DNA from 4 places in the Streptomyces sp. NPDC041068 genome. Region 2 is predicted to be linked to each of the others. Evidence: riboswitches for the same ligand, from Rfam matches in the RefSeq annotation. Region 2 holds a riboswitch; each other region holds the start of a gene.

What was found. A riboswitch is a leader RNA that binds a small molecule or an ion and turns the genes downstream of it on or off. The one in region 2 is predicted to bind cyclic di-AMP.
Positions count from the first base shown of each region.
Region 1: another riboswitch for cyclic di-AMP. It lies ahead of AB0B50_RS26935 (C40 family peptidase); the one in region 2 lies ahead of AB0B50_RS33200 (transglycosylase family protein).
Region 3: another riboswitch for cyclic di-AMP. It lies ahead of AB0B50_RS30985 (M23 family metallopeptidase); the one in region 2 lies ahead of AB0B50_RS33200 (transglycosylase family protein).
Region 4: another riboswitch for cyclic di-AMP. It lies ahead of AB0B50_RS36735 (M23 family metallopeptidase); the one in region 2 lies ahead of AB0B50_RS33200 (transglycosylase family protein).

Region 1 is NZ_JBEZCG010000012.1:63,749-71,487, forward strand. Features, by position in the region: gene AB0B50_RS26900 (8-amino-7-oxononanoate synthase) at 1-398, shown strand, start outside; gene AB0B50_RS26905 (DUF397 domain-containing protein) at 432-656, opposite strand; gene AB0B50_RS26910 (helix-turn-helix transcriptional regulator) at 653-1,528, opposite strand; gene AB0B50_RS26915 (ATP-binding protein) at 1,802-2,254, shown strand; gene AB0B50_RS26920 (LysR family transcriptional regulator) at 2,317-3,234, opposite strand; gene AB0B50_RS26925 (LysE family translocator) at 3,335-3,952, shown strand; gene AB0B50_RS26930 (DUF6328 family protein) at 3,891-4,463, opposite strand; gene AB0B50_RS26935 (C40 family peptidase) at 4,546-5,019, opposite strand; cyclic di-AMP (ydaO/yuaA leader) riboswitch at 5,023-5,199, opposite strand; gene AB0B50_RS26940 (hypothetical protein) at 5,558-5,866, opposite strand; gene AB0B50_RS26945 (ATP-dependent Clp protease proteolytic subunit) at 5,874-6,509, opposite strand; gene AB0B50_RS26950 (GNAT family N-acetyltransferase) at 6,636-7,373, shown strand; gene AB0B50_RS26955 (hypothetical protein) at 7,392-7,739, opposite strand, start outside.
Region 2 is NZ_JBEZCG010000016.1:240,663-248,401, reverse strand. Features, by position in the region: gene AB0B50_RS33225 (NAD(P)/FAD-dependent oxidoreductase) at 1-626, opposite strand, end outside; gene AB0B50_RS33220 (Ppx/GppA phosphatase family protein) at 1,007-1,948, opposite strand; gene AB0B50_RS33215 (DUF501 domain-containing protein) at 1,945-2,478, opposite strand; gene AB0B50_RS33210 (septum formation initiator family protein) at 2,502-2,981, opposite strand; gene eno (phosphopyruvate hydratase) at 3,101-4,387, opposite strand; gene AB0B50_RS33200 (transglycosylase family protein) at 4,733-5,461, opposite strand; cyclic di-AMP (ydaO/yuaA leader) riboswitch at 5,466-5,614, opposite strand; gene AB0B50_RS33195 (transglycosylase family protein) at 5,809-6,918, opposite strand; gene AB0B50_RS33190 (cytochrome P450) at 7,068-7,739, opposite strand, start outside.
Region 3 is NZ_JBEZCG010000014.1:263,977-271,715, reverse strand. Features, by position in the region: gene lhgO (L-2-hydroxyglutarate oxidase) at 1-650, shown strand, start outside; gene trmB (tRNA (guanosine(46)-N7)-methyltransferase TrmB) at 840-1,664, shown strand; gene AB0B50_RS30995 (PrsW family intramembrane metalloprotease) at 1,707-3,059, shown strand; gene AB0B50_RS30990 (aldo/keto reductase) at 3,073-4,017, opposite strand; gene AB0B50_RS30985 (M23 family metallopeptidase) at 4,201-5,274, opposite strand; cyclic di-AMP (ydaO/yuaA leader) riboswitch at 5,286-5,433, opposite strand; gene AB0B50_RS30980 (PP2C family protein-serine/threonine phosphatase) at 5,655-6,809, opposite strand; tRNA gene AB0B50_RS30975 (tRNA-Met) at 7,028-7,101, opposite strand; gene AB0B50_RS30970 (alginate lyase family protein) at 7,148-7,739, opposite strand, start outside.
Region 4 is NZ_JBEZCG010000020.1:114,898-122,636, reverse strand. Features, by position in the region: gene AB0B50_RS36750 (GNAT family N-acetyltransferase) at 1-2,577, opposite strand, end outside; gene AB0B50_RS36745 (HPr family phosphocarrier protein) at 2,734-3,015, shown strand; gene AB0B50_RS36740 (GntR family transcriptional regulator) at 3,185-3,895, opposite strand; gene AB0B50_RS36735 (M23 family metallopeptidase) at 4,084-4,887, opposite strand; cyclic di-AMP (ydaO/yuaA leader) riboswitch at 4,900-5,062, opposite strand; gene AB0B50_RS36730 (pitrilysin family protein) at 5,259-6,644, opposite strand; gene AB0B50_RS36725 (pitrilysin family protein) at 6,641-7,739, opposite strand, start outside.

The DNA.
Region 1 (7,739 bases), on a different contig from region 2:
AGCATCTGGTGAACGCCGCCCGCACCTTCATCTTCGACACGGGTCTCGCGCCCGCCGCGGTGGGCGCCGCGCTCGCGGCCCTGCGCCTGCTGCGCCGTGAGCCCGAACGCGCCGCGCGTGCCCGCGAGGTCGCCGCCGAACTGCACCGGCGCCTGACGGCCGAGGGGCTCATGGCGGTACGTCCCGACGCCGCCGTCGTCTCCGTGCGCGCGCCGTCACCGGAGCAGGCCGTGCGCTGGGCGGCCGACTGCCGGGCCGCCGGGCTCGCGGTGGGGTGCTTCAGGCCGCCGTCGGTGCCGGACGGGATCTCACGGCTGCGACTGACCGCCCGCGCGGACCTCACCGACGCGCAGATCGTCGATGCCGTACGGGTGATCAGCCGCAACGCGCCGCGGTGAAGTGAACCGAGCCCACGAGGGGCCGGGCTCTGCTCACCGCAGGCTGGTGAGGAACGACTCCCAGGGGCCGGGGGAGAAGAGCAGGGCTGACCCTGCGATGTTCTTCGAGTCACGCACGGCGCACAGGCCGGTCAGCGGACCCGAGTCGAGTGTGGCCGTCTCGACGCAGTTGTTCATTCCGTTGCTGTAACTGCTGCGCTGCCACCGCGCACCTTGAAGGGTCGTGCTGGAAGGTACGTACCGAGGCATTGCGGTCATGTTGCCTCCTTCGCGCCGTCGCAGAGCCCGGCGATGAAATCCGTGGAGTCCTCGGGTGATAGCGCTTGTACCTGAAGGGAGTTGAAGGCCTCCGTGTACGCCTGGAGGTCTTCTTTCCGTTCGATGTAGAGGCTACTCGTCAAATGGTCGAGAACAACCACATCCAGATCAGCAATGTTCGGAAATGAAAAAATAACGAAAGGACCGATCAGGCCCGCATGCTCGCCGGCGGCGAAGGGCAGCACCTGAAGCCGCACATGCGGCAACAGGGCCACCTCTCGTAACCGTGTCAACTGCCCCGCGAAGACCTGCTCCCCGCCGACCGTGCGGCGCAGCACCGCCTCGTCCAGGATCACGCTCAGTCGCAGCGGAGGATCCGCGCGCAACACGTCCTGGCGGGCCAGGCGGACCTCCACCAGGGCGTCGACCTGCTCCTCCGGCAGGCCGCCGAGCGCGGCCCTGGTCACCGCGCGCGCGTACTCGGGGGTCTGCAACAGCCCTGGCACCACGGTGGTTTCGAGCGTGCGCACCCAACTCGCCTGGGATTCCAGGCTGATGAAGTCGCGATACGTGGCGGGCAGGAGATCGCGGTACGCCTTCCACCAGTGGTGGCGACCCTCGCCCGGGTCGTCGCTGCCCGCGAACGCGACCAGCAGATCGCTGAGTTGGGGGTCCTTCACCTCGTACGCCGCGAGCAGCAGCCGTACGTCGGCGGCCTTGACGCCGCTGCGACCCGTCTCGATCCGGCTCACCTTCGACTGGTGCCAGCCGACCTTGGCCGCGGCCTGGCTGCTGGTGAGTCCCGCGTGGGTGCGCAGCGCGCGCAGTTCGGCACCGAGCTGGCGGCGGCGCACCGCGGGGCCGTACTGCATGCCCGTCTCCTTCCGGATGAAGCCGTCGGGGATCCCGGCGGCAGAGCGGGGGCAGTAGGCGACAGTAGAGGAAGGACCAGTCTCTCGCCCAAATACGGTCTGCCGTAGCAGAGTTCACCGCTTCGAGCGACAGATATATGCACATCTCGGTGGATCGCCGCCCGTGACCGGCCAAGGAGTGGCAGGCTGGCGCGAAGCACCAGTTCGGGACTGTCCTCGAGTCATCCGCGACGAGTCGGAGACCGGTCCCGATGGGAAAGGGACAGCGTCGCCATGGCAGACCACCAGGAAGCCTCCGTCACTCTGCCGAGCGATCCTGCCTCGGTCCCCGCGGCCCGGAAATACGTCTCGCGCGTGCTCGCCGAATGGGGCCTGCCCGGCGACACCGAGGTGGCCGACACCATCAGGCTGATCGTCTCCGAACTCGCCACGAACGCCGTGCAGCACACCCTGGGACAGTCGCCGACCTTCACGGTGGACGTCGAGCTCGACCGGGACGAGCAGCTGCGGATCGGCGTCACCGACAGCCACCCCCGCTACCCCAAGCGGCTGCCCGCGGCGGTCCAGCAGGACAACGGCCGGGGCATGGTCATCATCCGCTGGCTGGCCGCCGAGTGCGGCGGCAGGCTCTCGGTCAGCCCCACCGACGAGGGCGGCAAGACCGTGTGGATCGCACTGCCGTGGACGGCGCGCGTCCAGCGCAGACACCGCGACCCCGCGCGCTGACGCCGCCCACCGGTCGGGGATCGCTCGCCGACCGCCGCTCGCTGCCCGCCGACCGCCGCCGGTCAGGCCGCACTCGCCGAGCGCCCGAAGACCCCGCGCAGCAGAGCCCGGAAGGAGTCCGCCGCCGGGCTCGACTCGTCGGTGCGGTGCACGACGGAGATGGTGCGCCGCAGATCGCCGGGTTCCAGGAGCCGCGTGCCGACGGGGGTCGCGGCGGTGCGCGCCACCATCTCGGGCACCACGGCGACGCCGAGCCCCGCACTGACCAGGGCGCAGACCAGCGCGTACCCGGGCGACTCGACGAGCACCGCGGGCGCGGCACCGGCCCGCGCGAGGGCCCGCTCCACGGCCTGCCGGGGCGGATGGTCCGGAGCCATGCTGATGAGCGGCTGCCCGGCGAGGTCGGCGAGCGGCAGCCGCGAGGCCGCGCCGGTGAGCGCGTGGCCGGGCCGGGTCACCAGGACCAGCTCCTCGACCAGGACCGGCTCGGCCGACACGGCGGCGGGCAGCGGCACCGGGTCCGCCGGCTCATAGGTGTGCGTGAGGGCCAGATCGACCTCGCCCGCCGCCACGGCCGCGACACCGAAGGGCGGTTCGTGCCCCGTCACCGTCAGCTCGACGTCCGGGTGGGCCCTGCGGAAGGCGCTCAGGACGGGCGGCAGCAGATGGATGCCGGCCGTCGGGAAGGTCGCGACGCGCAGCCGCCCGCCCGAGAGCCCGGCGAGCCGCGCCAGCTCGTGCCGCGCCCGCTCCATCTCGTCGAGCACCCGGCGGGCATGGCCCACGAGCAGCTCCCCCGCGCCGGTCAGCCGGGCCCCGCGGTGGTGACGTACGAGAAGAGCGGTGCCCGCCTCCCGCTCCAGCTTGGCGAGTTGCTGGGAGAGCGCGGGCACGGTGTAGCCGAGGCGCTCGGCGGCCCGGGTGATCGAACCGGCCTCGGAGACCGCGACGAGCGCGGCGAGACGCGTGGGGTCGTACATGGAAGCTCCCTGAACACCTGCACTCCCTAAACGCCTGCTTAAGGCAGACCCAGGATATTCCACATACCTGCTGAAGGCTTCGGCCGGGCACGCTGGGCGCATGGACGCACAACTGGTCGCCTTCACCTCGGTCGCCGCGGGCATGGTCGCCATGCCGGGCGCCGACTTCACCGTCGTCGTACGCAACGCCCTGGTCTCCCGGCGGGCCGGAGTCGCCTGTGCGGTCGGCGTCGCGGGCGGGCTCCTGGTGCACACGGCGCTGGCGGTCGCGGGTGTCGCCGCGGTGCTGGCCGCCGTGCCCGCGCTCTTCAGGGCGCTGCAACTCATCGGCGCCGGCTATGTGCTGGTCCTCGCCTACCGCGCGCTGCGCTCCGCGGCTCGGCCACGCACCGCGGCGGCGGGCGAACCCGCGGCGCAGGGCGGCGGACTGCGCGAGGGTTTCCTGACCAACGCCCTGAACCCCAAGGCGTCGATCACCTTCCTCAGCGTGCTGCCTCAGTTCGTGCCCGACGGCAGCCCCGCGATGCCCAGGACCTTGCTGCTCGCGTCGATCGTGGTGGCGCTGGCCCTGCTCTGGTTCCCGGTCGTGGCGCTGCTCGTGGACCGGCTCGGCAGGTGGCTGCGCAGGCCGCGCACCGCCCGCGCCGTCGAGGCCGTCACCGGCACCGCTCTCGGCGCATTGGGCCTGGTGCTCCTCCTCGAGCCCCTGATGGCATGACACCCGGCACCTCCTGCGCCGCCGCGACGGCGCGCGCCACCGGCCGCCGGACCAGGCGCGGCAGTACGCCCCACAGCCCGACGCACACCAGGAGCGTCCCCGCGCCCGCGACGACCCCTTCGACGCGCCCCGCCGTCACGTCGACGACGAGCAGCACCGAACCGGACAGCGCGAGCATCAGGACCCGCAGACCGACCTCGGCGAGCCGGGACGACACCTGCACGACGAGCGGCTTGGCGCGCTGCTGGAAGAGCGAGCGGTGCAGCGCGGCGGGCGCCGTGAACAGCGCCGCCGCGACCACGGCGAGCAGCAGCGTCGTGACGTAGGTGCCGCGCTGCACGGCGTCGAGCGAGGGGAACCGCGGGGTGAAGGCGAGGGTGAGCAGGAAGGCGAAGAGGATCTGCACCCCGGTCTGCGTCACCCTCAGCTCCTGGAGCAGCTCCCCGAAGTTGCGGTCGGCGCGCTCCAACGGCGTTTCGTTGCGAGCGGTACAGGAAAAGTCGTCGGACATGCCGGACGGGTATCCCGGCCGGCGCGCTCCACGCACCGGCACCTGACGGTGCGAGGCGCGCGCCGGACCGACCGCGGCGGGGTCAGCGGACCCGGCCGTACCAGACGCTGTTGGACCAGATCTTCTCCAGACGCACCACGGTCCCCGTCTTGGGGGCGTGCCAGATCTTGTTGTTACCCGCGTAGATCCCGACGTGGTAGACGTTCCGGCCGGAGTGGAAGAACACCAGGTCGCCCTTGGTGCGCTGGGACTTCGAGATGTGCTTGGTCTTGTTGTACTGCGCGGCGGCGGTGCGCGGCAGCTTCTTGCCCGTCTTGTTGAAGGAGTAGAGCGTCAGGCCCGAGCAGTCGAACCGGTTGGGACCCGCGGCGCCGTAGCGGTACGGGGAGCCCTTCTTGGACGCCGCGATCTTGAGCGCCTTCGTCCCGTGTGTGGCCGCCTCGGCCTCCGACGCGAGCCCGGGGGCCACGACGGTGCCGCCTACGACGGCGAGCGTGAGGACCGATGCGGCACCGGTCCTGCTGAGCAGCGACGGAACATGATTCAGCGCAGTCATGCGCAACCCTTCGTCAGCCGCCTGTGAAGGATGACCTGTCGGGTTCGGGCAGGCGAAGATGCCCGGCCGCGTCGTGCTCTGCGGCTTCACCCCAAGGGCGTCGTCCGGACTTCCCGGACGGGCCCGTCATGCCTGGGTCCTCCACTCCTGCCGTTGCACCGATGTCGACCGGTCATCCGGGTGGCGGCAGGACTCGGCGTCCGCCCGGACCGCCCCGCCGCTGTGGCGGGGGCTTGTCGTCGGAAGGGATCTTGACCCGACAAGGGCGAAAAAACCGAGCCGAAACGGCGTTTTGTGAGGCTCCTCACGACTGACCCGTTCGGGTGGACACCGACGAATTGGGGTTACGGAGGGATGGTCTGACGATGGCTCGACCAGCATCGGAATGTGCTATTCCGCCCGCGCTGTACACACCTGGCGCAACTCTCCACGGCTCGTCGGCGGACGCCTCGCTACGCCGTCCGAAGTAGCCCTTCTGGTCCGTTTCGAAGCGGTCCGGGACGTTCCGGTGGAGGGTGCGTGGCGCTCGGCGCGGGGGTCAACTGCCGGGCGGGGGCGGCACGGTGACCCGCCGGGACCGCCGCTCGCCGTCGAGGACGCGCAGGGCCTCGGCGAGCGTGGTGGCGTGCACCTCGCTCTCGCCCCGCTGGTGCATGAGGGTGAGCGCGTCCCGCAGGGCGGTCGCCCTGCCGACCAGGGCCTGGGCGGCACGCAGTCCGCCGTACGTGTGCCCGGATCGCGCCGGGTTGATCCTGCCGACCAGGTCGACGACCTCGAGATAGCGGTCGATCAGGTCGGCCTCGGCGCGGGTCAGGGCCGGCAGGGGAGGGAGTTCGGGCGGCAGCATCGAGGGCTCACCTCGGGTCGCGCGCGGCGAGCGAGGTCTTGCGGTTCGGGATGATCCGGTCCACGAGTCCGTACTCCAGGGCCGCCTGCGCGTCGAGGATCTTGTCCCGCTCGATGTCCGCGGTGATCCGCTCGGGGCTCTGCCCCGTGTGCCTGACGAGCATCTCCTCCAGCATCCGGCGGCTGCGCAGCATCTCGTCGGCCTGGATCGCGAGGTCGCTGGCCTGGCCCTGGAACGGCTCGGTGACGGAGGGCTGATGGATCAGCACACGCGCGCCGGGCAGCGCGAACCGCTTGCCGGGGGTGCCGGCGGCGAGCAGCACGGCGGCGGTGGACGCGGCCTGGCCGAGGCAGGTCGTCTCCACGTCGCAGGTGACGAACCGCATCGTGTCGTAGATCGCGGTCATCGCGGTGAACGAGCCGCCGGGGGAGTTGATGTAGAGCGAGATGTCGCGGTCCGGCGCGAGGTGCTCCAGGTGCATGAACTGGGCCATCACGTCGTTCGCCGAGGTGTTGTCGATGGGGGTGCCGAGGAAGACGATCCGCTCTTCGAGGAGCTTGGAGTACGGATCCAGGGTCCTCGTCCCCGAGCTGGTGCGTTCGGTGAACTCGGGCAGGACGTAACGGGCGGACGGACGATTCATGGCACGCCTTTCGTCTTCCGGTCGCGGGGCGGTCCGGTCTCTGTAAAAAATGTACAGGACGTACGTTCCGTGGGGCGAGGAAATGTGGTGTCGGGCGGTACGTGATCCGCGTAACCTCTTCGGGTCATGGGGCGAGACGTGGTGGAACGGGACGAACGGGCGCTGCTCGCCCTCGAAGTGGAGGTCATCCACGGCCTCGGGCCGGTGGCGAAGGGCGGGCTGCCGACGGTGACCGATCCGGCGGTGCAGGCGGTCCTTGCCTGGTCGCCGCGAGCGCGGGTGCTGGCGCTGGGGGAGGGCGTCGCCCCGCCGAGCGACGGTGGCGGCTTCGGAGTCGACGGGGAGCCGTACGCGCCGGGCGAGCCCCCGGGTGTCCTCGTGCGGCTGGCCTCCGCTCTGACGGCGGCCGGTGAACCGGCCGCCGTCGAGGGCGGCCCCTGCTTCACCTTCCCGGACCCGCTCGCCGCGGCCCCCGCCGCACCCCTGCCCCTCCTGCTCTCGGACGACCAAGGGCGGGACGCGGCACGGCAGTTGACCCGTCCCGACAACTGGCAGCCCGGCGAGTGGGCGGAGCTGATCTCCGGGGCGGCGGGGGAGTGGGCGATGGCCGTGCACGACGGCGCGCCCGTGTCGATCTGCCACACCCCCGCCGCGAACGCCCGCGCGGCGGAGGCCGGCATCTGGACCCGCCCGGACTTCCGCGGCCGCGGCCTCGCCCCGGCCGCGGCCGCCGCCTGGTCCCACCGCGTGCGTCGCGACAAAGAGGTGCTCTTCTACAGCACCACGGCCGCCAACCGGGCCTCCCGCTCGGTGGCCCGCGCCCTCGGTCTCGCCCCGCTCGGCTGGATCTGGACGGTGCGCTGAGCGGTCACGTCACGGGCGTCAGGCCCAGGGGCCGGGCAGGAGGTCGCTCTCCGTGGCCTCCGCGCGCGTACGCAACCGGCGTGCCGAGCCGGACTCCACGACCAGGACGTCGGGCACGTGGTCCTCCAGGAAGCGCAGGTGACCGACGGTGCCGACCGTCGTCGTCCGGGCCGCGAGCCACGCGACGAGGGAGCGCAGGGCGTCGAACTCGTCGGGGTGCACCTCCTGGCGGACGGTGAGGGACCAGCCCCGCTCGCCCCGCTGCAGTTCACCGATCAGTACGCCCCCGATCCGCGCCGCCGGTCCCCTGGCCGAGAGCAGCGGACACTCCTCGCCTTCGGCGTGCCGCGTGCCCGCCTCCTCGCC
Region 2 (7,739 bases):
GCGTCGACGAGCACGAAGCGCATGTCCTCGCGCTTCACGTTGTTGTAGTACTTGGCCGCGTCGCGGGCCATGTCCTCGACCTCGCCGATGGTCTCCGCACCCGCGAAGCCACCGCCGACGAAGACGAAGGTCAGCGCCTTGCGGCGGACCTCCTCGTCGGTCGTGGAGTCAGCCTTGTCGAGCTGCTCGAGGACGTGGTTGCGCAGGCCGATGGCCTCCTCGATGCCCTTCATGCCGATGCCCTGCTCGGCGAGGCCGGGGATCGGGAAGGTGCGGGAGACCGCGCCCATCGCGATGACGAGGTAGTCGAAAGGCAGCTCGTACGCCTCACCCACGAGGGGGGCGATCGTGGCGACCTTGCGGTCCTGGTCGATGGTGGTGACCCGGCCGGTGAGAACCTCGGCCTTCGGCAGAACGCGTCGCAGCGGGACGACGACGTGCCGAGGCGAGATGCTGCCGGCGGCGGCTTCGGGGAGGAAGGGCTGGTAAGTCATGTACGACCGGGGGTCGACGACCGTGACGGTCGCCTCGCCGTAGCGCATCTTCTTGAGGATGCGCCGAGCTGCGTACAGGCCTACGTACCCACCGCCTACTACGAGGATCCTGGGACGCTCCGTGGTGCTCATGCCATCGAGTATCCACCTGCCCGCCGGGGGTCGCTCGTGCGCCCCTTCACAAGGATGGAGAGGGGCTCTGCTACACTTCGCCGCCCACGTGACGGAGGTCATGGCGTCGCACGGGAACCACGGTGTAACGCGAGTCGTTGCTCACCCCTTGTGAGCTGCCGCTCTGGGGCCTCGCGGGGAGTGGACCACCGGGCCGCGACACACTCCGGCCACGCGCCCGAAGCATCCCGGTCACAGAGGAAAGAGCCCCCGGACCCCCCTTTCGGGGGTCCAGAGCCCTCAAACCTCGCCCATCAGGGCCGAATTCCTTGTGAAGAACTTCACGAACTTTTCCGACGCCGTGTCGCCGGGAGGCCTTTCGGCCCCCTCGGGACACCTTCTCAGGCGATGGACCAGCCGATCCCGTCCAGGATGTCGTGCTCGCTCACGACGACCTCGCGGGCACCGACGCGCTCCATGATCGCGAGCAGGACGAGCCCGCCCGCCGCGATGACGTCGACGCGGCCCGGGTGCATCACCGGGATCGCCGCGCGCTCGTCGTGCGTGGCGTGCGCGAGGCCGTTCACGATCTCGCTGACCTGCTCGTACGAGATGCGGGAGTGGTGGATGACCTGCCAGTCGTAGGTCTCAAGGCCCAGCGCGATCGCGGCGATGGTGGTCACGGAGCCCGCGAGGCCGACGAGCGTACGGGCCTCCTTGAGCGGCACCGTCTCCTCGGCCAGGTCCAGGGCGGCCTCGATGTCGGCGCGGACCGCGTCGAGCTGCTCCCGGGCCGGCGGATCGGTGACGGCCCCGTCGCGTACGAGGTGGCGCTCGGTCATGCGGACACAGCCGACGTCGACGGAGCGGGCCGCCCGCACATGGTCCGTGCCGACCACGAACTCGGTGGAGCCGCCGCCGATGTCCACGACCAGGTAGGGCTTGGCGAGGTCGTCTCGGCCTGTCAGCTCCTTGGTCGCGCCCGTGAAGGAGAACTCCGCCTCCTGGTCGCCGGAGATGACCTCGGGCTCGACGCCCAGGATCTCCAGGACGCCGCGGACGAAGTCCTCGCGGTTCTCGGCGTCGCGGGACGCGGAGGTCGCCACGAAGCGGACCCTCTCGGCGCCGTGCTCCTTGATGACGGCGGCGTACTCGCGGCAGGCGGCGAAGGTGCGGTCAAGCGCCTCCTGGGCGAGGCGGCCCGTCTTGTCCACGCCCTGGCCGAGCCGCACGACCGTCATCCGCCGGTCCAGGTCGACCAGTTCACCGGTCAGCGGGTCCGCGTCCGCCACCAGGAGGCGGATCGAGTTCGTGCCGCAGTCGATGGCGGCGACGCGGGTCACTCGGCGCCCTCGGTGGCGCACGGCGTGACGCACGCCCCCTTGGCCCACCACTCGGGCAGCATCGCGATGGCCTCGTCGCCCAGCGGGTTCACGCCGGGGCCCGCGGCCAGCGAGTGGCCGACCAGGACGTGCAGGCACTTCACGCGGTCCGGCATGCCGCCCGCGCTCGGGAAGCCCTCCAGGACCTCGATCTCGTCGCGGCGCGCGATGTAGTCCTCGTGGGCCTTGCGGTAGGCGGCGGCGAGCTCGGGGTCCGTCTTGAGGCGCTCCGACATCTCCTTCATGACGCCGTTGGCTTCCAGCGTGCCGATCGCGGAGGCCGCCCTCGGGCACGTCAGGTAGTACGTCGTCGGGAAGGGCGTCCCGTCCGGGAGGCGCGGCGCCGTCTCGACGACGTCCGGCTGTCCGCAGGGGCAGCGGTGCGCGATGGCCCGCAGGCCGCGCGGCGGGCGGCCGAGCTGCTGCTTGAAGGCCTCGACGTCGGCGTCGGTGGGCTCGGTGCGCGGGGTGCTCGGCGGGGGCGTTTCCATGCCTGTCTTTCCATGTCCGTGGGTCAGTCGTCGGGGCGGTCGGCCTTGTCGACGCCGTCCCAGACGTTCGAGTACCAAGGGCGTGTGGCCGCCCCCTGGTCCGTGCGCCGGCTCTTCGCCGCCGCGGGGTCGATCACCGTGAATCCGGTCTCGCCCGGCATCACGTAGTGCAGCCGGTCCCGGATGCGCTGCTCCGCGTACGCGTCGTCCTGCCAGCGGGCCTTCTCGTCGCGCAGCTTCTCGACGTCCTCCTGGCGCTCGGCCTTCTGCCGGCGCAGGTCGTCGATCTCGGCGCGCTGCGAGACGTACTGCCTTATCGGGTACGCGAGCGCGACGACGAGGGAGCAGAGCACGAGCGCGAGGAGGGCCGCGCGCCCGGTGAGCCGGGAGCGGCGGGCCTGGCGCTTGGTCTGCGAGCGGTAGACCCGCTCGGCGGTCTGCTCGCCGAGCAGCTTGAGGCGGGTCGCCGTGGAGAACCGGTCCTTGGTCCCGGCCTTGGCCATGGTTCCGCCTCCCCAGTGCAGCGCGCCGGCGCCTCAACGTACCTACGTCCCCGCACACGGTACGGGACCGCGTGCGGGGACGTAGGTAACCCGGCGTCACGACCGGGCCTCGCGCTTGATCAGCCCTTGAAGCGCGGGAAGGCGCTGCGGCCGGCGTAGACCGCGGCGTCGTCGAGGATCTCCTCGATGCGCAGGAGCTGGTTGTACTTGGCGACGCGCTCGGAGCGGGCCGGGGCGCCGGTCTTGATCTGGCCGCAGTTGGTGGCGACGGCCAGGTCGGCGATGGTGACGTCCTCGGTCTCGCCGGAGCGGTGGGACATCATGCACTTGAAGCCGTTGCGCTGGGCCATCTCGACGGCGTCCAGGGTCTCGGTCAGCGAACCGATCTGGTTGACCTTGACGAGCAGGGCGTTGGCCGAGTTCTCCTCGATGCCGCGGGCCAGGCGCTCCGGGTTGGTGACGAACAGGTCGTCGCCCACCAGCTGCACCTTGTCGCCGAGCTTCTCGGTGATGACGTTCCAGCCGGCCCAGTCGTCCTCGAACAGCGGGTCCTCGATGGAGACGAGCGGGTACGAGGCGACGAGCTCCTCGTAGTACTCGGTCATCTCGGCGGCCGAGCGCTCCTTGCCCTCGAACTGGTACTTGCCGTCCTTGTAGAACTCGGACGCGGCGACGTCGAGGGCGAGCGCGATCTGCTCGCCGGGGACGTAACCGGCCTGCTTGATGGCCTCGAGGATGAGGTCGAGGGCGGCGCGGTTGGAGTCCAGGTTCGGGGCGAAGCCGCCCTCGTCGCCGAGGCCGGTCGACAGACCCTTGTCCTTCAGGACCTTCTTGAGGGTGTGGTAGACCTCGGTGCCCCAGCGCAGGGCCTCGGAGAAGGACTCCGCGCCGATCGGGGCGATCATGAACTCCTGGATGTCGACGTTGGAGTCGGCGTGCGACCCACCGTTCAGGATGTTCATCATCGGGACGGGCAGCAGGTGCGCGTTCGGGCCGCCGAGGTAGCGGAACAGCGGCAGGTCGCTGGCCTCGGAGGCGGCGTGCGCGACGGCGAGCGAGACGCCGAGGATGGCGTTGGCGCCGAGCGAGCCCTTGTTGTCGGTGGCGTCCAGGTCGAACATGGCCTGGTCGATCAGACGCTGCTCGGTGGCGTCGTAGCCGACGAGCTCCGGGCCGATCTGCTCGATGACGGCGAGGACGGCCTTCTCGACACCCTTGCCCTGGTAACGGTTCGGGTCACCGTCGCGGAGCTCGATGGCCTCGAAGGCACCGGTGGAGGCACCGGACGGAACGGCGGCACGACCCGTGCTGCCGTCGTCGAGGCCGACCTCGACCTCGACCGTGGGGTTGCCTCGGGAGTCCAGGATTTCCCGGGCTACGACGACGTCGATGGACGGCACGAGCATCTCCTTCTGGGAGTGTGACGCGAATACGCGATGACGCAGGCCGCTTCGGCCCTGCGTCTCCTGAGCCTAACGGGCTCCGGAGCTTCGGCCAGCCGACCGCCCGTCCCGTGGGACGGCCAAGGGCCCAAATACCTGGGAAACGGGACGGAAGGCCGCGTTTCTACTGACTGGTAGCTCGCTAGGGGCGAACACGGGGCCGGGCTGCGGGGGGCCGGGGGCTCCGGCATTTCGGGGGCGGACATGGCCCGGCCCCGGTGCGTACGGGGGATACGCGCACCGGGGCCGGGAGCCCGTGGGGACGGGGGCCGGCCGTGCGTCCGCCGAGGCACGGCCGGGGTGGGGCCTTTAGCTGAGGTGCAGCTGCTGGCCCGGGTAGATGAAGTCGGCGTCGTCGATGATGTCGCCGTTGAGCTTGTAGACCTTCTGCCAGCCGCCCTTGACCTTGTGGTCCTCGGCGATCTTGGACAGGGTGTCGCCCGTCTTGACCTTGTACTCGCCGTCGCCCTTCTTGACCGTCTTGCCGGTCGGGGTCTCGACGGTCTTCTTGGTCTCGGTCTGCGGCGTCGGCTGCGGCTTCGGCGCGGCCTGCTGCTGCGGGGCCTGCTGCTGCGGAGCGGCCTGCTGCTGCGTCTTCTGCGGCTGCGGCTTGGTCTGCTGCTGCGGCTGCTGGGTCTCCTGCTGCGAGCCGCCGCCGTTGTACGCGGCGCCCGAGAGGCCGACGCCACAGCTCGGCCAGGCGCCCTTGCCCTGACCCGCGAGGACCTTCTCGGCGATCTCGATCTGCTGGGCCTTGGTGGCCTTGTCGGCGGTGGGCGCGTACTTGGTGCCGCCGTACGCGGCCCAGGTGGAGGCGGAGAACTGCACGCCGCCGTAGTAGCCGTTGCCGGTGTTGATGGCCCAGTTGCCGCCGGACTCGCACTGGGCGACCGCGTCCCACTCGGCACCGGTGGCGGCGTTGGCCGAACCGGCCGCCATCAGCGGGGCGGCGACGGCCGCGCCGGTGACGCCGACGAGCGTGGCGACACGGGTGGCCTTGGACGGGCGACGGTGCTTGCCCTTGCCGGAAAGCAGCATGAGTTGATCCCCTACACCGACGCCTGCGAGGTGAGCTGTCGGGTTCGGGCCGATGTGGTTGCCCGGCCGCGCTTCCTAGAGCGCGACTTCACCCCTAGCCGTTTCCGGCACTTACCTTGGGTCCCCCGCTCCTGCCTACGGCGCTCTTGAGCGACGACTGTTCCCGTCCGGCCGTTGGCAGGATTCGGCGTACCGACCGGCGGGGCCCGCAGTGGCGAGCGGTCACGACCGTAGCCACGCAATCCACCGAATTTCAAAGACGATCAGGTCTTCTGAGACCCATCTCTCACTCGCGCCAAACCGGACATTCGGCACGAAGACCCCGCCCGACTCTTCGTCAACTTCCGTTACTTTTCGCCCAGATCGAGGCTCTGACCGGGGAGGATGAGGTCCGGGTCGGCTCCGACGGTCTTCTTGTTCTCGCTGTAGAGCTCGTGCCATCCGCCGTCGACGTCGAGGTCGTGCGCGATGACCGAGAGGCTGTCCCCGGAGCGCACCGTGTACGTCCCGTCGGCGACCTCGTCCGTGCGGTCGCCGCCGCGCGACGCGTGCCGCCCGGGACGGTCACCCTCACCACCGGCGGACGGGCTCTCGTCCGCGCGGTCGCCGCGGTGGCGGCCGGACGCGGAGTCCTTGGAGCCGTCGGAAGAGTCGGAGGGCTCGGTCGAGTCCTCGGGCTCGGGCGAAGTGGTGTCCTTCTGGCCGGACTTGCCGGAGTCGCCCTTGCCGTCGGCCTTGTCGCCCTTCCCGCCCTTGTCTTCCTTGCTGCCCTTGTCGCCGGACTCGTCGTGATTCTTGTCTCGGGACTTGTCGCCCGTGCCGGGCGTGTCGCTCGCGTCGCCGGAGGGGTCGGCGGAGTCGGAGGCTTCGTCGGACGGCTCGTCCGGCGACCCGCCGGCCTTGCCGGAGCCCTCCTCCTCCTTGTCCTTCCCCTTGTCCTTCTCCTTGCCCTTCTCCTTCTCCGAGTTCTTGGAGTCCTTGGAGTCCTCGGAGCCCCCGGAGCCGGTCGAGCCGGACGGGTCGGAGGTGTCGGAGGGCTGCGGCGTGACCGGGGCGCCCGGGTCGACGTCGGCCGCGGCGCCGTCCTGAGTGAGGCCCGCGATCGGGGCGCAGCTCGGCCAGGCGGCGGTGCCCTGGTCGTCGAGGATCTGCTCGGCGACGGCGATCTGCTGCGAGCGGCTCGCCTGGTCGGCGCTCGGCGCGTACGCGAGGCCGCCGTACTGCTCCCACGTCTCCTGGGAGAGCTGGAGCCCTCCGTAGTAGCCGTTGCCGGGATTGGCGCTCCACGCGCCGCCGCTCTCGCACTCGGCGAGCTTCTCCCACGTCGTGGTCTCGGCGGCACTGGCGCTGGTCGCGCCGAGCAGCGGGATGGCGATGGCTGATCCGGTGACTCCTGCCGCGACGATGAGGGCCGGGGCCTGGCGGGGGCGTCGGTGACGACCATTGCCGGAGAGCATGCGGTTGCCTTTCAGGAGACTGCTGCGACGACTTGAGGCGCCGGGGCGCTCAAGTCGTCGTGAACGTAGCCGCAGTCGAACGCTTGTCACAAGTCGATGCAGCGGAGATCACGTAAAAGTCACATCCGTGATGGCCCGTCAGTTCGGCGTCAATCGGACGTCGTTTTCTGTGCGGTTGTGAACTCCACGGGCAGCGTGCGCAGTCCCCGCATGATCAGTCCCCCACGCCACCGCAAATCGGCAGGATCCGCCGCGAGTTGCAGATCGGGGAGGCGCCGCAGGAGTGTCGCGAGGGCGGTCTGACCCTCCAGTCGGGCGAGCGGGGCGCCGAGGCAGTAGTGGATTCCGTGCCCGTATCCGAGGTGCTGGTTGTCGCGGCGCGACAGGTCGAGGGTGTCGGGGTCGTCGAAGCGGGCGGGGTCGCGGTCGGCGGCGGCGAGCACGACGAGGACGGGGTCGCCCGCGGCGATGTCCTGGCCACCGATGCTGAGCGGCTCGGTGGCGAAGCGCCAGGTGGCGAGCTCGACGGGCCCGTCGAAGCGGAGCAGTTCCTCCACACCGGTCTCCAGGAGTGCGGTGTCGCCCTCCTGGATCGCCTTCTGCAGCCGCTCGCGCTGCTCGGGGTGGGTGAGCAGGGCGTACATGCCGTTGCCGATGAGGTTGACGGTCGTCTCGAACCCGGCGAAGAGAAGGATGAAGGCCATCGCGGCGGCCTCGTTCTCGGTGAGGTGCTCGCCGTGGTCGGAGGCGCGGATGAGGCCGGAGATGAGGTCGTCGCCGGGGTCGAGGCGCTTCCTGTGGATCAGCTCGGCGAGATAGCC
Region 3 (7,739 bases), on a different contig from region 2:
GCACCGCAGACGGCGGCATCGTCCGTGGCCGGGTCCTGGTGAACTGCGCGGGGCTGCAGTGCGACGAGGTCGCGCGGCTCACCGGGGACGACCCGGGCATGCGGATCGTCCCGTTCCGCGGGGAGTACTTCGACCTCGCCCGGCCCGAGCTGGTGCGCGGCCTCGTCTACCCCGTGCCCGACCCGGCCTTCCCCTTCCTCGGCGTCCACCTCACCCGAGGCATCCACGGCGGCGTCCACGTCGGGCCGAACGCGGTCCCCGCCCTGGCCCGCGAGGGGTACGACTGGTCGGTCGTCCGCCCCCGCGAGCTCGCCGGGACCCTCGGCTGGCCCGGCTCCTGGCACATAGCCCGCCGCCACTGGCGGTACGGGGCGGGTGAGCTGCGCCGCTCCGCCTCCAAGTCCGCTTTCACCGACGCGGTGCGTCGGCTGCTGCCGGCGGTCGAAGCCGGTGATCTGGTGCCCGCCCCCGCAGGGGTGCGGGCACAGGCCGTGCTGCGGGACGGCACGTTGGTCGACGACTTCCTGATACGGGAGGGGGCGCGGGCGGTGCACGTGCTGAACGCGCCGTCGCCTGCGGCTACCGCGTCTTTGCCCATCGGCAGGGAAGTCGCCCGCCGGGCGCTCGGCGCGCTGCGGGGCGAGGGCTGAGGCTGGGGGGCTCTGCTTGTCTGCAGGTCGGATGTGGCTGGTCGCGCAGTTCCCCGCGCCCCTTGGGAGAAGCCTTGCTCGACCCGCGGCGACGCTGCTGACGTCACAGGCCCACGCCCCTTGGCAGAAGCCCTGCTCGCCCCACGGCGAAGCTGCCGACGTCACAGGCCCGCGTAAAATTGCCGCACTGTGTCTGACTCACCCAACACCCCCGAAGCCGACCGGCCGACCGGTCGTCCGCAGGCCGCGCCGCGGTTTCCCGGCGGGCCGTCGCCCGACCCCGCGGGATCGCACCACGAGCGGCGGATCCGCAGCTTTCAGCCCCGTCGCAGCCGGGTGACCACCAGCCAGGGCGACGCCCTGCGCCGGCTCTGGCCCACATGGGGCCTGGACATCGACGGGCTGCGCACGCTGGACCTCGCCAAGCTGTTCGAGGACGAGAAGCGGCCCGTCGAGCGCATCGTCCTGGAGATCGGCTTCGGCATGGGCGAGGCCACCGCCCAGATGGCCGCCGACGACCCGGACACCGGCATCCTCGCCGTCGACGTGCACACCCCGGGCCAGGGCAACCTCCTCGGCCTCGCCGAGCGGAACGGCCTGACCAACGTCCGCGTGGCCAACGGCGACGCGATCATCCTGCTCCGCGAGATGCTCCCGCCCGCCTCGCTCGACGGCCTGCGCGTCTACTTCCCCGACCCCTGGCCCAAGGCCCGCCACCACAAGCGCCGCCTGATCCAGCCGGAGTTCCTGACGCTGGCCGCGCCCTCCCTCAAGCCCGGCGCGATCCTGCACTGCGCGACGGACTGGGAGGAGTACGCCGAGCAGATGCTGGAGGTGCTGACCGAGCACCCCGACTTCGAGAACACGCAGCCCGACGGCGGGTACGCACCGCGGCCCTCCTTCCGCCCCCTCACCCGCTTCGAGGGCCAGGGCCTGGACAAGGGCCACGTCGTCCACGACCTGCTGTTCCGCCGAAGCCAAACCGGAGGGTCCGGCTCCGCCCCGCAGAGCTGAGGCACCGTCGCGGCCACCCCCATCCCTCGTTAGGGTCAACGAGTGGCCATCAGTCCTCCGTATCCGATACCCCCCGAGGCGCCCGCCCCGGGGGAGCTGCGCCGTGCCCGCTGGTGGCAGCGGCGCGCGATACGCGTGGCCGCCCTCGTCACGCTGCTCGCCCTCTCGGGCCTGGTGATCCTCGCCCTGGTCAGGGAGCAGACCGGCACCCAGGGCTTCCTGGTCGGGCTCGGCCTCGCGACCGTGCCCGTGCCGCTGCTCGTCGCCGCGTTCCGCTGGCTGGACCGGGTGGCACCGGGCCCCTGGCGGAACCTCCTCTTCTCCTTCTCGTGGGGTGCCTGCGCGGCCGCGCTCATCGCGATCGTCGCGAACAGCTTCGCGATCCGCTGGATAGCCACCGCCACCGCCGACCCCACCAGCGCCGACACCCTCGGCGCGACCGTCATCGCCCCGATCGTCGAGGAGAGCGCGAAGGCGGCGGCGGTCCTGCTCGTCTTCCTCTTCCGCAGACGCGACTTCACGGGCATCGTCGACGGCGTCGTCATAGCGGGGGTGACCGCGACCGGCTTCGCGTTCACCGAGAACATCCTCTACCTGGGCAACGCCTACGTCACCGACCAGCTCAGCAGTGACAGCGGCCTTGCCTCCGTGACGGCGGCGACCTTCTTCGTACGCGTCGTCATGTCGCCGTTCGCGCATCCGCTGTTCACGGTCCTGACCGGCATCGGCTTCGGCATCGCGGCGCTCAGCGCCGACCGTCAGCAGGTGCGCCGCGTGCTGCTCCCGCTCGCCGGGCTGCTGCTCGCGATGGGCATGCACGCGCTGTGGAACGGCTCGGCGGTCTTCGGGCAGTACGGCTTCTTCACCGTGTACGCGCTCTTCATGCTGCCCTCGTTCGGCCTGCTGACCTGGCTGGCGATCTGGACCCGGCAGCGCGAGCTGCGCACGATCCGCGCCGAGCTGCCCGTGTACGCGGCGGCGGGCTGGCTCACCCCACCCGAGCCGTACGCGCTGGGCTCGATGCGCGCCCGCGCCCTGGCCCGCGACTACGCGTCGTACACCTGGGGCAAGGCGGCGGCCCGCACGGTCGTGGAGTACCAGCAGTACGCGACGTCCCTTGCGGCGCTGCGCCACCGGGGCCGCCGCGGCCGGGCCGGCGCCGACTTCGTCGTACGCGAGCGCGAGCTGCTGGAGAAGCTCTGGGAGCGCCGCGAGCCGGCCCGCCCCGCCCTCGCGTACGCGGCCCAGGCGACGGCGCCAGTCATGCCCCCCATGCCGTACGCGGCGTACGGCATGCCGCCCTACGGGCCCGCCCCCTACGGCCCTCCCCCGTACGGGCAGCCGCAGCCCTACCCGGCCTACGGCTATCCGACGTACAACCCCTACCGCTCCTGAAAAGGACGGGGCGTCAGGCGGAGGCAGCCGTCAGCGCCGCGACCTCCGCCTCCGTCAGCTCCAGGTCCGCCACCGCGAGCAGCGCGGGCAGCTGCTCGACCGTGCGCGCGGAGGCGATCGGCGCCGCCACGGTGGGCTGGGCCGCGAGCCAGGCGAGCGCCACCGTCGCGACCTCGGCACCACGCGCCTCGGCGATCTCGTCGAGCGCGGCGATGACGCGGTCGCCCCGCTCGGTGCCCGCGTACTCCGCGACCTTGCCGCTGCGCGCGCTCTCGACCTTCGTACCCGGGCGGTACTTGCCGGTGAGGAAGCCGGACGCGAGCGCGTAGTAGGGGACGGCCGCGAGGCCGGAGCGCGAGGCGACCTCCTGGAGCGGGCCCTCGTAGGTGTCGCGGGAGACGAGGTTGTAGTGCGGCTGCAGCGCGACGTAGCGCGCGAGGCCCTCGCGGTCGGAGAAGTCGAGGGACTCCTGGAGCCGCTCGGGCGTGATGTTGGAGGCGGCGACGGCCCGCACCTTGCCGGCCCGCACCAGCTCGTCGAGGGCACCGATGATCTCTTCCACGGGGACCGACGGGTCGTCGTAGTGCGTGTAGTAGAGGTCGATGTAGTCGGTGCCGAGGCGCTGCAGGGACGCGTCGGCGGCACCCTTGATGGTGCTCGCGGACAGGCCCTTGTACTCGGGGAGGGCGCCGACCTTCGTCGCGATGACGACGTCGGAACGGTTGCCGCGCTCGGCCAGCCACTCACCGATGAGGGTCTCGGACTCGCCGCCCTTGTTGCCCTCCACCCAGAACGAGTAGGCGTCAGCGGTGTCGATGAAGTTGCCGCCCGCCGCGGTGTAGGCGTCGAGCACGGCGAAGGACGCCGCGCGGTCGGCGGTCCAGCCGAAGACGTTGCCGCCGAGGGAGAGGGGGAAGACCTCGAGGTCGGATGAGCCAAGTGTACGAAGAGACGTCATACGTTCCTCAACACGCTTACCGGAAGCGGAATTCCGCAACAGCCGCGGCCGTCCGGGTACATCGATCCGCCGTCCGGGCACGCCGAACCGTCGTCCGGATACACCGAACCGGCAGCCCTGGCGTCGGGGGGTCGCCGCCAGGACCGCCGGGGTTCCGGGGGTACGTCAGAGGTTGAGCCCCCGTCAGGGGTTGAGGCCCTTGCCCTGCAGCCAGCCGAGGGGGTCGATGCCGGTGCCGTCGGGCGTGTGGACCTCCAGGTGGAGGTGCGGCCCGGTGACGTTGCCGGTCGCGCCGACGCGGCCGATGACCTCGCCCGTGGTGACCTTCTGTCCGGCGCTGACGTTCAGCGAGGACTGGTGGCAGTACCAGATCTCCGTGCCGTCCTCGAGCTCCAGGACGGTGCGGTAGCCGTACGCGCCCGCCCAGCCGGCCTCCTTGACGGTGCCGGTGTGCACGGCCTTGAGCGGGGTGCCGGTGGGCGCCGCGAAGTCGAGGCCGGTGTGGTGGCCGGAGGACCACATGGATCCCGCGTCGCCGAAGTGCGAGGTGAGGGTGTACGAGGAGGTGGGGATGGCATAGCTCTTGGCGAGCTTGGCCAGGCGCTCGGCCTCGGCCTTGGCCTTCCTGGCCTCCTCTTCCTTCTTCTTCTTGGCGGCGGCCTTGGCCTCCGCCTCCTTCTCGGCGGCCTTCTGCTGTGCGGCGGCCTCGTCGGCGGCCTTCTTGACGGCGGCGTCCTCGGCCGCGGTCTGCACGGCGGCGTCCGCCTGGTCCTGCTGGTTCTCGGCCTGCTGCATGATGCGGGCGCGCAGTGCCTCGCCCGCGTCGGTGGTGCCCTGCTCGGCGTCGGCGGTGCTGACACCGGCGGCGGTGAGGGGGGCCGAGGCGGCCGCGGCGGTCGTGGTGTCCGACGTGTCGTCGTCGGATATCAAAGAGCCCACGCCCGGAAGGGACTTGGCCTCGGGGAGCGAGTCGGTGACGGTGCCCAGGTCGGGCATCGATATGGAGACCGGCGGCTTGCCGCCCTGCGCGGTGGCGATGCCGCCCGCGCCGACGGCGGCGATGACGCCCACGCCGAGGACGGTGGAGCTGCGGGCGAGTCCGCCGCCGCTCTTCTTGTGCACACGGTGCCTGCCGCGGACGGGACGGATGGACTCCTCGGTGGGATTCCACTCCTCGAAGGGTTCCTCGTCGTACGAACCGAAGTCGTCGTCATTCGGCACGTACACGGCTCGGGGGGCAGGCCGGTTGGACGCCACTGGGGCGCACTCCTTTCCTTCCTTCTCGCCTACCGGGTTAGCTGACGGGTTCGGAGCAGGAAGGTCTCCTACGAACATCTGGCACGGATGCACAGATGCCCGATTCACCCCAAGTTGGTGGTTCCCCGGCTCCCTTGCGGGATTAGGCGCGTGCGCACGGAGCCGCCTCGAGTGACGGCTGGGACGACCGCGCTGCGTTATCGAACGTTAATAGACGGCGGGTCGGTATTCCAAGCCGTTCCGGTTGATCGTTAACGCTCTTCGGCCGTACTTACCGGGACACCGGGGTTCGGAACGGGGCGAGTTGCCCCCGCATGCACGCGCACCGGAGCTTCACATTCCCTTGACAGTGCGTCAGTTGTTATGCGGAGGGGTGCACTTCAGTCACTGGGCGTCACGGCGGGATCGTCGGCGGCCGGCCGCCGCACCGCGAGGAGCGCCATGTCGTCGGTCGCACCGCCGCCGGTGTGCCGCCGCACCTCCTCGGTGAGCGCGGCGAGCAGCGCGTGCGGTCCCCCGCGCCCCGGGAAGATCCGCCCGCCGAGCCGGGCCGCGGGATCGTAGAACTCCCCCGCCACGTCGCGCGCCTCGGACAGGCCGTCCGTGTACAGGAGCAGCATCGCGCCGGGCGGGAAGTCGGTCTCGTCGGCCCGGTCCGGCCAGGTGCCGAGGTCGCCCATGCCGAGCGGCAGGGCGGGCTCGCTCGCGGAGAGCACGCACAGGCGCCCGTCCCCGCGCAGCAGCAGCGGTGCCGGGTGCCCGCGATTGATCAGCCGTACGACGCCCTCGCCGTGCCGGATCTCGGCGAGGACCGCGGTGGTGAACCCCTCGAAGGCGTCGAGCCCGTCGCGCCGGGTGCCCTCACGCGCGAGGGCCCGCTCCAGGCGCTGCGCGACCGCCTCCAGGGTGGCCTCCTGCTCGGCGGCCTCGCGGAAGGCACCGATGACGACGGCGACCGCGGCGACCGCACCCATGCCCTTGCCGCGTACGTCGCCGACGATGAGCCGTACGCCGTGCGGGGTGTCCTGCACCGCGTACAGATCGCCCCCGATGAACGCGTCGGCCTGCGCGGCCTCGTACCGCGCCGCGATGTCGAGACCGCCGATGCGGGCGTCCGGCTCGGGCAGCACGGCGCGCTGGGTGGCCTCGGCGATGGAGCGGGCGGTGGCGAGCTTGGCGTTGCCGCGGCGGACGACGCGGTTGATGACGATCGCGAGCGCGGCGACGGTCATCACGGTGATCAGCTCGGTGACGGCCTCGACATGGCTGGCGACGGCCCTGCCGTAGTGCAGGAAGAAGACGGCGGCCGAGGCCGCGATGCCGGTCAGAACGGTGTTGGCCAGCGAGTAGAAGGGGGCGGCGATCAGCGGGGCGGCCGTGAAGAGGGGGGCCGCGGTGAACTCCGGCGGGGTGAACGCGTCGAAGACGACGCCGACGATGAGGAGCAGGAAGGGCAGGGACCGCACGAAGGCCCACTCGTGGGTGGCTTCCTGGGTGGTGGCACCGCTGTCGCCGGATCCTCCTCGCTGCCCCACCGCTTGTCTCCCGCCGACTCCGCGCCCATCACCGCGCTCCGTCCAGGCTTCCCGCAGCGGGGGAAGGGTGCGACCTGATGTGGGCCGACCGGGTTACGGAGAGCAGGGACGGCCGAGGGTCCGGGACGGCCGGGGGGCACGGGACGGCCGAAGGCACGGGATCACGAAAACACCGAGGGCCCGGGACCAATCAATGGTCCCGGGCCCTCGGCCTTCAGTAGCGGGGACAGGATTTGAACCTGCGACCTCTGGGTTATGAGCCCAGCGAGCTACCGAGCTGCTCCACCCCGCGTCGGTGAACACAACAGTACGCCATCCGGAGGGGTGCGTCGAACCACTTAGGCGTTGCCCGCGTGCGTGAGGGTCTCCCAGGCCACGAAGAGGTCGTCCGTACCCTCGGGCCGCCGCTGCTCGGTGTACTTCGCGGTCTGCGGCATCTCCAGCTTCAGCCGCCCCTGCAGATGGTTCAGCCCGACCTCCGTGTCGGGCCCCATGTCGCGTTGCACCGTGCCGCCGCACAGCCAGTCAGGGGCCTTGGCGCCCAGCTGGTACTCGGAGTGGAACTCGAAGGCGGCCCGCAGCCGCTCCCGCACCTCCCCGTACAGGTCGACGCCCTGGTGGTGGGCGGTCTCCGCCATGTGGGACGTGGCGGCGAGTGAGTAGCTGGCGTGCTTGAAGTTGCGGCAGGTCTCCTGGGAGAGCCCGTCGACGAAGGTGTCCTGTCCGAACCAGTACTTCTTCAGCTCGGCGGCGGTGTCGATGCCGCTGCCCTCCGGGGAGACGGGCAGCTTCCCGTCGGACTCCAGATAGAAGTACGCGGGCACGCGCGTCCTGAAGTGGTGCACGGCCTTCTCGAAGGTGGCGTGGTCGTCGAGGAAGACGGCCATGGCCATGGTGGCGTCGGCCATCACGAGGTCCCAGTTGCCGTTG
Region 4 (7,739 bases), on a different contig from region 2:
CGGGACGAGGCGGTGCGCGGTGTCGCCGAGTAGCTCGGACGCGGCACCGGCGAGCCCGAAGGAGAGCACCGCTCCGGCCGCGGGGTCGATGACCGCGCGCACGACGGTGTCGACGCCGCGCGGCACCATGCCCTGCACGACGGGGCGCAGCTCGGCGGGGCTGCCGAAGACGTCCGTCAACTCCTGGTAGGCTCGGCGCAGTTGGTCCTCGTCGGCGAGGTCGAGGCGCACTCCGCCGAGGTCGGCGCGGTGCCGCAGGTGCGGAGCGGTGGTCTTCAGGGCCACGGGGTAGCCGAGCCTGCCGGCGGCTGCCACCGCCGCGTCGGGATCGGGCGCGGGCAGGGCCTGTCGTACGTGGATGCCGTACCGCCCGAGGAGCTCGTGGGCGTCGTCCGGGGCGAGGGTGGCGCCGCGGGGGTCCCCGCCGTCCTTGGCGAGCAGCTCCGCGATGCGGTCCGCGGCGCCGCTCTCGTCGATGTCGTCGTACTCGTGCACTCTCCCCGGCTCGGCGGCCTCGCGCCGCCACTGGGCGTACCTGACGGCTTCGGCGAGGGCCCGGACGGCACGCTCGGCGGCGGGGTAGGCGGGGATCCTGTACTCCTCCGCAGGCGGCTCCACTGCCGTGTCCGTTCCCGTTGTGGGCAGGCGTTCCGCACGGCGGAACGGGTGGGCACAACTCTCACCGCCGGGTACCGAAACAGGAGCATCAGGCCGTGTGCTGGCAGCAGCCGACAAAGCTTCGGCGAGCCCTCCGAGCTCCACATGAACCACGGCCACCGGCTTCGCGGGCCACCCCGCGGCCGCGAGGCGCAGCTCCGTGGCCAGCGTCTCCGGATCCGCGGTGGTCCCGTCATCGCCCACCCAGGGAATCGCGTTGACGATCACCGCGTCGCACGCGTCGTCCGACAGCGCCTCGGCGAGCGCGACCCGGAAGTCGGCCGGTGTGGCCCCGGTCGTCAGATCGCGCGGCGGCAGCGGCCGCAGCCCGTCGGCGACGCACGCGTCGTACGTGAGGAGCCCGAGGGACTCGGAGTTCCCGAGGATGCCGACGCGGGGCCCGGACGGCAGCGGCTGTCCCGCGAGCAGCAGCCCCGCGTCGACCATCTCGGTGACCGTGTCGACGCGGATGACTCCCGCCTGGCGCAGCAGCGCGGACACCGTGGCGTGCGGGAGGCGGGTCGCCTGCACCGCGTGCCCGGTGGGCGCGATGCCGCTGTGCCGGGCGCCCTGCACCACGACGAGCGGCTTGGCGGTCGCCGAACGCCGCGCGAGGCGGGTGAACTTGCGCGGGTTGCCGATGGTCTCCAGGTACATCAGCGTGACGTCGGTGTCCGGGTCCTCGTACCAGTACTGGAGTACGTCGTTGCCGGACACGTCCGCGCGGTTGCCCGAGCCGACGAACGTGGAGAGCCCCGCGCCCCTGCGGTGCAGGCCGGACAGGAGCGCGATGCCGATCGCGCCGGACTGGGTGAACAGACCGATCCGCCCGCGCGCGGGGGACTGCGGCGCGAGCGAGGCGTTGAGCCGTGTCTGCGGAGAGGTGTTGATGACACCGAAGGCGTTGGGGCCGATGAGCCGCATGCCGTACGACCGTGCCTGGCGCACCAGTTCGCGCTGCCGCTCGCGCCCCTCGGCGCCGCTCTCCGCGTACCCGGCGGAGAGCACCACCAGGCCCCGCACGCCCCGCTCGCCGCACTCGGCGACGACCTGCGGCACCCGGTCGGCGGGCACGGCGACCACCGCGAGGTCCACGGGCTCCTCGATGGCCGCCACCGAGCGGTGCGCGGGCACGCCGTCGATCTCGGTCCCCTCGTCGAACGCGGCGTTGACCGCGTACAGGCTCCCGGTGAAGCCGGAGTCCCGGAGGTTGCGCAGCACGCTGCGGCCCACGCCGCCGGCGATCCGGCCGACGCCGATCACGGCCACCGACCCCGGGGTGAGCAGCCGCTGCACCGACCTGGCCTCGGCCCGATGTTCGCGGGCGCGCTGCACGGCGAGCGAGCGGTCGGTCGGCTCCAGGTCGAACTCCAGGCGGACGACACCGTCCTCGAAGCTGCGCTTCTGCTGATAGCCGGCGTCCGTGAAGACCTTGATCATCTTGGTGTTGGCGGGCAGCACCTCGGCCGCGAAACGGCGGATGCCGCGCTCCCTGGCGACGGCCGCGATGTGTTCGAGGAGCGTGGAGGCCACTCCCCTGCCCTGGTGGGCGTCCTGCACGAGGAAGGCGACCTCGGCCTCGTCGGCGGGCGCGCTGGCGGCCATGCCGCGCTCGTCGATGCGGTCGTAGCGCACGGTGGCGATGAACTCGCCGCCCACGGTGGCCGCGAGCCCCACCCGGTCCACCTGGTCGTGGTGGGTGAAGCGGTGCACGTCCTTGGCGGACAGGCGCGGATAGGGCGCAAAGAAGCGGTAGTACTTCGACTCGTCCGAGACCTGCTCGTAGAAGCTGACGAGGCGGTCCGCGTCCTCGGCCGTGATGGGCCTGATCCGGGCGGTCCCCCCGTCGCGCAGCACCACATCGGCTTCCCAGTGGGAGGGGTGGTCGTGCCGATCCTGCTGATCCGACGGGGGCTGCATGGGGCCCAGGGTACGGGTCGCGCGGCCGCCGGGCCCGGGGCAGGCTAGGAGAGGTCGAAAGGCGACCGGGAGCGGGACGTACGTCCGGCAGAGCACCCGCGACGGCATGAGACACTGGTCTAGACAAGTGTGAGACACCTGGAAGGGCAGCAACACATGGCTGAGCGCCGCGTCAACGTCGGCTGGGCCGAGGGCCTTCACGCCCGACCCGCCTCCATCTTCGTCCGCGCGGCCACGGCCGCCGGCGTCCCCGTGACGATCGCCAAGGCCGACGGCAACCCGGTCAACGCCGCCTCGATGCTCGCGGTGCTCGGCCTGGGCGCCCAGGGCGGCGAGGAGATCGTGCTCGCCTCCGACGCCGAGGGTGCGGACGCCGCCCTCGACCGTCTGGCGAAGCTGGTCGCCGAGGGGCTCGAGGAGCTTCCGGAGACGGTCTAGGACACGTTCCTTCTGGGACACGTTCTTCAGCAATACGTCGATGGGGTCACCCGGAATTCCGGGTGACCCCATCGACGTATGCGCAAGACGTTTTCGGGATCAAAAAAGAAACGCGCGCACGGCAGAGCAGGCCGTGCGAAATTCCCTCTCTTTGTATACGGCGCCTCCGTTAATTCCGGAGGCCCGCCGTGTTTACGGGATGTTGCGAATCCCTCACATACGCCCGACCGTCAGGCCGCGCAGGCGCAGGCGCCTGCGCATGGCGCCATCGGTGCACGCCCGTCGCCCGCTCGGCGTGCGCGGCGGTGAGCGCCCTGGCCCGCTCCGCGTCCCCGCGGGCCACCGCGTCGACGATCGCGGCGTACTCGGACCAGGACTCGGTCGGCGCCGCCGGCTGCTGCACGACGTACAGCCAGGCGATCTTGTGCCGGAGCTGGGTGAGCAGCGCGCTGAGCCCCGGGCTGCCGGACGCCTGGACGAGCGTCTCGTGGAACCAGCCGCCCAGCGCGCGCAGATCCTCCCCGCGCCCGCTCCTGCACCGCTCCTGGCCCAGCCTGACGAGGCCGCGCAGGACCTTGAGGTGCGCGTCGGTGCGGCGCTGCGCCGCACGGGCCGCGGCGAGCGGTTCGAGCAGCATCCGTATCTCCAGGAAGTCGGCGGCCTCCTGCTCCGTCGGCTCGGCGACGCACGCGCCCGCGTGCCTGCGCGTGACGACGAACCCCTCGGCCTCCAGGGTGCGCAGGGCCTCGCGCACGGGGACACGGGAGACGCCGTAGCGGCGCGCGAGGAGTTCCTCGGTGAGCCGGCCGCCCCTTTCGTGGACACCGGAGACAATGTCGTCCCGGATCGCCGTGCATACCGACTGCGCGGGAATGCGCATGACCGGACCTCCGCCTTAATCCCCGCGAAACGCGGTCGACCGACGCTCGTTCTCGCTCGTTCCGTGACTCTATTGCAGGGCGCCGGAATTTCCGACGGCGGACCGGAATCCATGGATATCTTTTGGCCAAGAACGGAGAAAGCCCCGGCTCTGTGCGAGCCGGGGCTTTCGGAGCCGTACGGGAGCCGTCAGACGTTGACGCCGTGCGAGCGCAGGTACGAGACCGGGTCGATGTCCGAGCCGTAGTCCTCGCCGGTGCGGGCCTCGAAGTGGAGGTGGGGGCCACTGGAGTTGCCGGTGGAGCCCGAGAGGCCTATCTGCTGGCCCGGGGTCACCGTCTGGCCGACGGTGACGCTGAGGGACGACATGTGGCCGTACTGGGTGTACGTGCCGTCGTTCATCTTGATGACCACGTTGTTGCCGTAGGCACCGCCCCAGCCGGCCTCGACGACGGTGCCGGAGCCGACCGCGTGGACCGTGGTGCCGGACGCGGCGTGGAAGTCGACGCCGGTGTGGCTGCCGGAGGACCACATGGCACCGCCGGTCTTGTAGCCCGTGGAGACGTACGAGCCGCTGATCGGCGAGACGTAGGTGTTCAGGCGCTTGCGCTCGGCCTCGCGGGCGGCGCGCTCCTTGGCCTCGCGCTCCTTCTTGGCCTTCGCCTTGGCCTCGGCCTCGGCCTTGCGCTTCTCCTCGGCCGCCTTCTTCTTGGCGGCCTCTTCGGCCTTCTGGGCGGCAGCGGCGTCGTCGGCGGCCTGCTGCTGCGCGGCGGCCTGCGCGTCGATGCTCGCGGCGAGCGAGTCGCCCACGGAGATCGCCTGGGTGAGGCCGGTGTGCTCGATGGCCGCGTCGTCGGCCGCGGCGAACGCCGGACCCGCGAGGCCTCCGATGACGCCGGTGGTGGTGAGCGCGGCGACGCCCGCGGCGTTCGCGGTCGTGCGCGTCAGGCGGCTCGGACGACGGTGCTTCCCGGTGGCACGGGTGAACGCCATGAAGCGGCTGATCCTTTCCTTCCTTCTCGCCTACCGGGTTAGCTGACGGGTTCGGAGCAGGAAGGTCTCCTACGGATCCCTCGCCTCGCGGCAAGGTGCCCGATTCACCCCAGGGGACATGTGGGTCCCCGGCTCCCCTGGCTCGCGCCGTACGGGGACTCGGCGATGACTGTCCGGTGCCGCGGACGCGGCGTACTGCGTGACGGACAGCCGGACCGACGCTAAGCGGGACATCTGTCAATCGACAAACAGAACTCGGCTTTTGTAGCGCACGCCACACGCCAGACAGGCAACCTCCATATGAATTCGGACATATGAGGACCCCGGCGGCCGAAACAGTCGCCGGGGTCCCGATATGTCCTGACTGCCACTCAGCCCGTGACCACGCTCACGTCGCCGATCCCGAGGGCCCTGACGGGCTCCTCGATCTGCGCGGCGTCCCCGACGAGGATCGTCACCAGGTGGTCCTCCGGGAAGGCGCTCACGACCGCGGCGGTGGCCTCCACGGTGCCGGTGGCGGCCAACTGCCGGTACAGCTGCGCCTGGAAGTCGTCCGGGAGGTTCTGCTCGACCTGGTCGGCGAGCGTGGCCGCCACGGAGGCCGCCATCTCGTACTTGAGCGGGGCGACGCCCACCAGGTTCTGCACGGCCACGTCGCGCTCGGCGTCCGTGAGGCCCTCGGCGGCGAGGGTGCGCAGGACCTTCCAGAGGTCGTCGAGCGCGGGCCCCGTGGACGCGGTGTCGACCGAGCCGCTGATGGCGAGCATGGCCGCGCCCGTGCCGTCCGGGGCGGAGCGCAGGACCTGGCTGAACGCCCGTACGCCGTAGGTGTATCCCTTCTCCTCGCGCAGGACGCGGTCCAGGCGCGAGGTGAGGGTGCCGCCCAGGCAGTACGTGCCGAGCACCTGGGCCGGCCAGACCCGGTCGTGGCGGTCCGCGCCGATGCGGCCGATCAGGAGCTGCGTCTGGACGGCTCCCGGGCGGTCCACGATGACGACGCGGCCGGTGTCGTCGGCGGTCACCGGAGGCACCGGGAGCGGCTCGGCCGTGCCGCCCGTCCAGGTGCCGACGGTGTCCGCGAGGACGGCGTCCAGGTCGGTGCCCGCCAGGTCGCCGACCACGACGAGGGTGGCCGTGGCGGGCCGGACGTGCTTCTCGTAGAAGGCCCGGACCGCCGCCGAGTCGATGGCGGTGACCGTCTCCTCGGTGCCCTGGCGCGGGCGCGACATGCGCGAGGTGGCCGGGAAGAGCTGCTTGGAGAGCTCCTTGGCGGCGCGGCGCGCCGGGTTGGCGGCCTCGTGCGGGATCTCGTCCAGGCGGTTGCGTACGAGACGCTCGATCTCGCTGTCCGCGAAGGCGGGGGCGCGCAGGGCGTCGGCGAGCAGGCCGAGCGCCTTCGGGAGGCGGGAGACCGGCACTTCGAGGGAGACGCGGACACCGGGGTGGTCGGCGTGCGCGTCGAGCGTCGCACCGCAGCGGTCGAGCTCGGCGGCGAACTCCTCGGCGGAGTGCTTGTCCGTGCCCTCGTTGAAGGCCCTCGCCATGATCGTGGCGACGCCGTCGAGGCCCTCGGGCTCGGCGTCCAGGGGCGCTTCGAGGTGGATCTCGACGGCGACGACCTGCTGGCCGGGGCGGTGGCAGCGCAGCACGGTGAGGCCGTTGGGGAGCGCGCCGCGCTCGGGCGCGGGGAAGGCCCACGGCTTGGCCGTGCCCGCCTGGGGCTGGGGATGGAACTGCATCGTCGCGGCCTCGGTCACTTCGCCGCCTCCTCTTCCTCGGCGTCACCGGTGTTCTCGTCGGCGGTCTCGTCGGCGGCGGACACGGGCTCGTACACGAGCACCGCGCGGTTGTCCGGGCGCAGCCGGGCCTCGGCGACCTCCTGGACCTCTTCCGCGGTGACGGCGAGGACGCGCTGGACAGCGGTGAGGGCGAGCTGCGGGTCGCCGAACAGGACGGCGTACCGGCACAGTTCGTCGGCGCGGCCCGCGACCGTGCCGAGCCGGTCGAGCCACTCGCGCTCCAACTGCGCCTGGGCGCGCTCCATCTCCTCCGGAGTGGGGCCCTCCGCGGCGAAGCGGGCGAGCTCCTCGTCGACGGCGGCCTCGATGACGGGCACCTCGACGTCGCCGGAGGTCTTCACGTCCAGCCAGCCGAGCGAGGGCGCTCCGGCGAGGCGCAGCAGGCCGAACCCGGCGGCGACGGCGGTGCGGTCACGGCGCACGAGCCGGTTGTAGAGCCGCGAGGACTCGCCGCTGCCGAGGACGGTGAGGGCGAGGTCGGCCGCATCGCACGCGCGCGTGCCGTCCTCCGGAAGGCGGTAGGCGGCCATCAGGGCGCGGGCCGGGACCTCCTCCTCGACGACCTCGCGCAGCTCCTCGCCGATGCGCTCGGGCAGGGAGCCGTCGCGCGGCGGCTGCTTGCCGTCGTGCGAGGGGATCGACCCGAAGTACTTCTCGACCCAGGCGAGCGTCTGCTCCGGGTCGATGTCACCGACCACGGAGAGGACGGCGTTGTTGGGCGCGTAGTACGTACGGAAGAAGTTGCGCGCGTCTTCCAGGGTGGCCGCGTCCAGGTCGGCCATGGAGCCGATCGGCGTGTGGTGGTAGGGGTGGCCCTCGGGGTACGAGAGGGCGGTGAGCTTCTCGAAGGCCGTGCCGTACGGGACGTTGTCGTAGCGCTGGCGGCGCTCGTTCTTGACGACGTCGCGCTGGTTCTCCATGGACTCCTCGTCGAGCGCGGAGAGCAGCGAGCCCATCCGGTCGGCCTCGAGCCACAGGGCCAGCTCCAACTGGTGGGCGGGCATGGTCTCGAAGTAGTTGGTGCGCTCGAAGCTCGTCGTGCCGTTGAGCGAA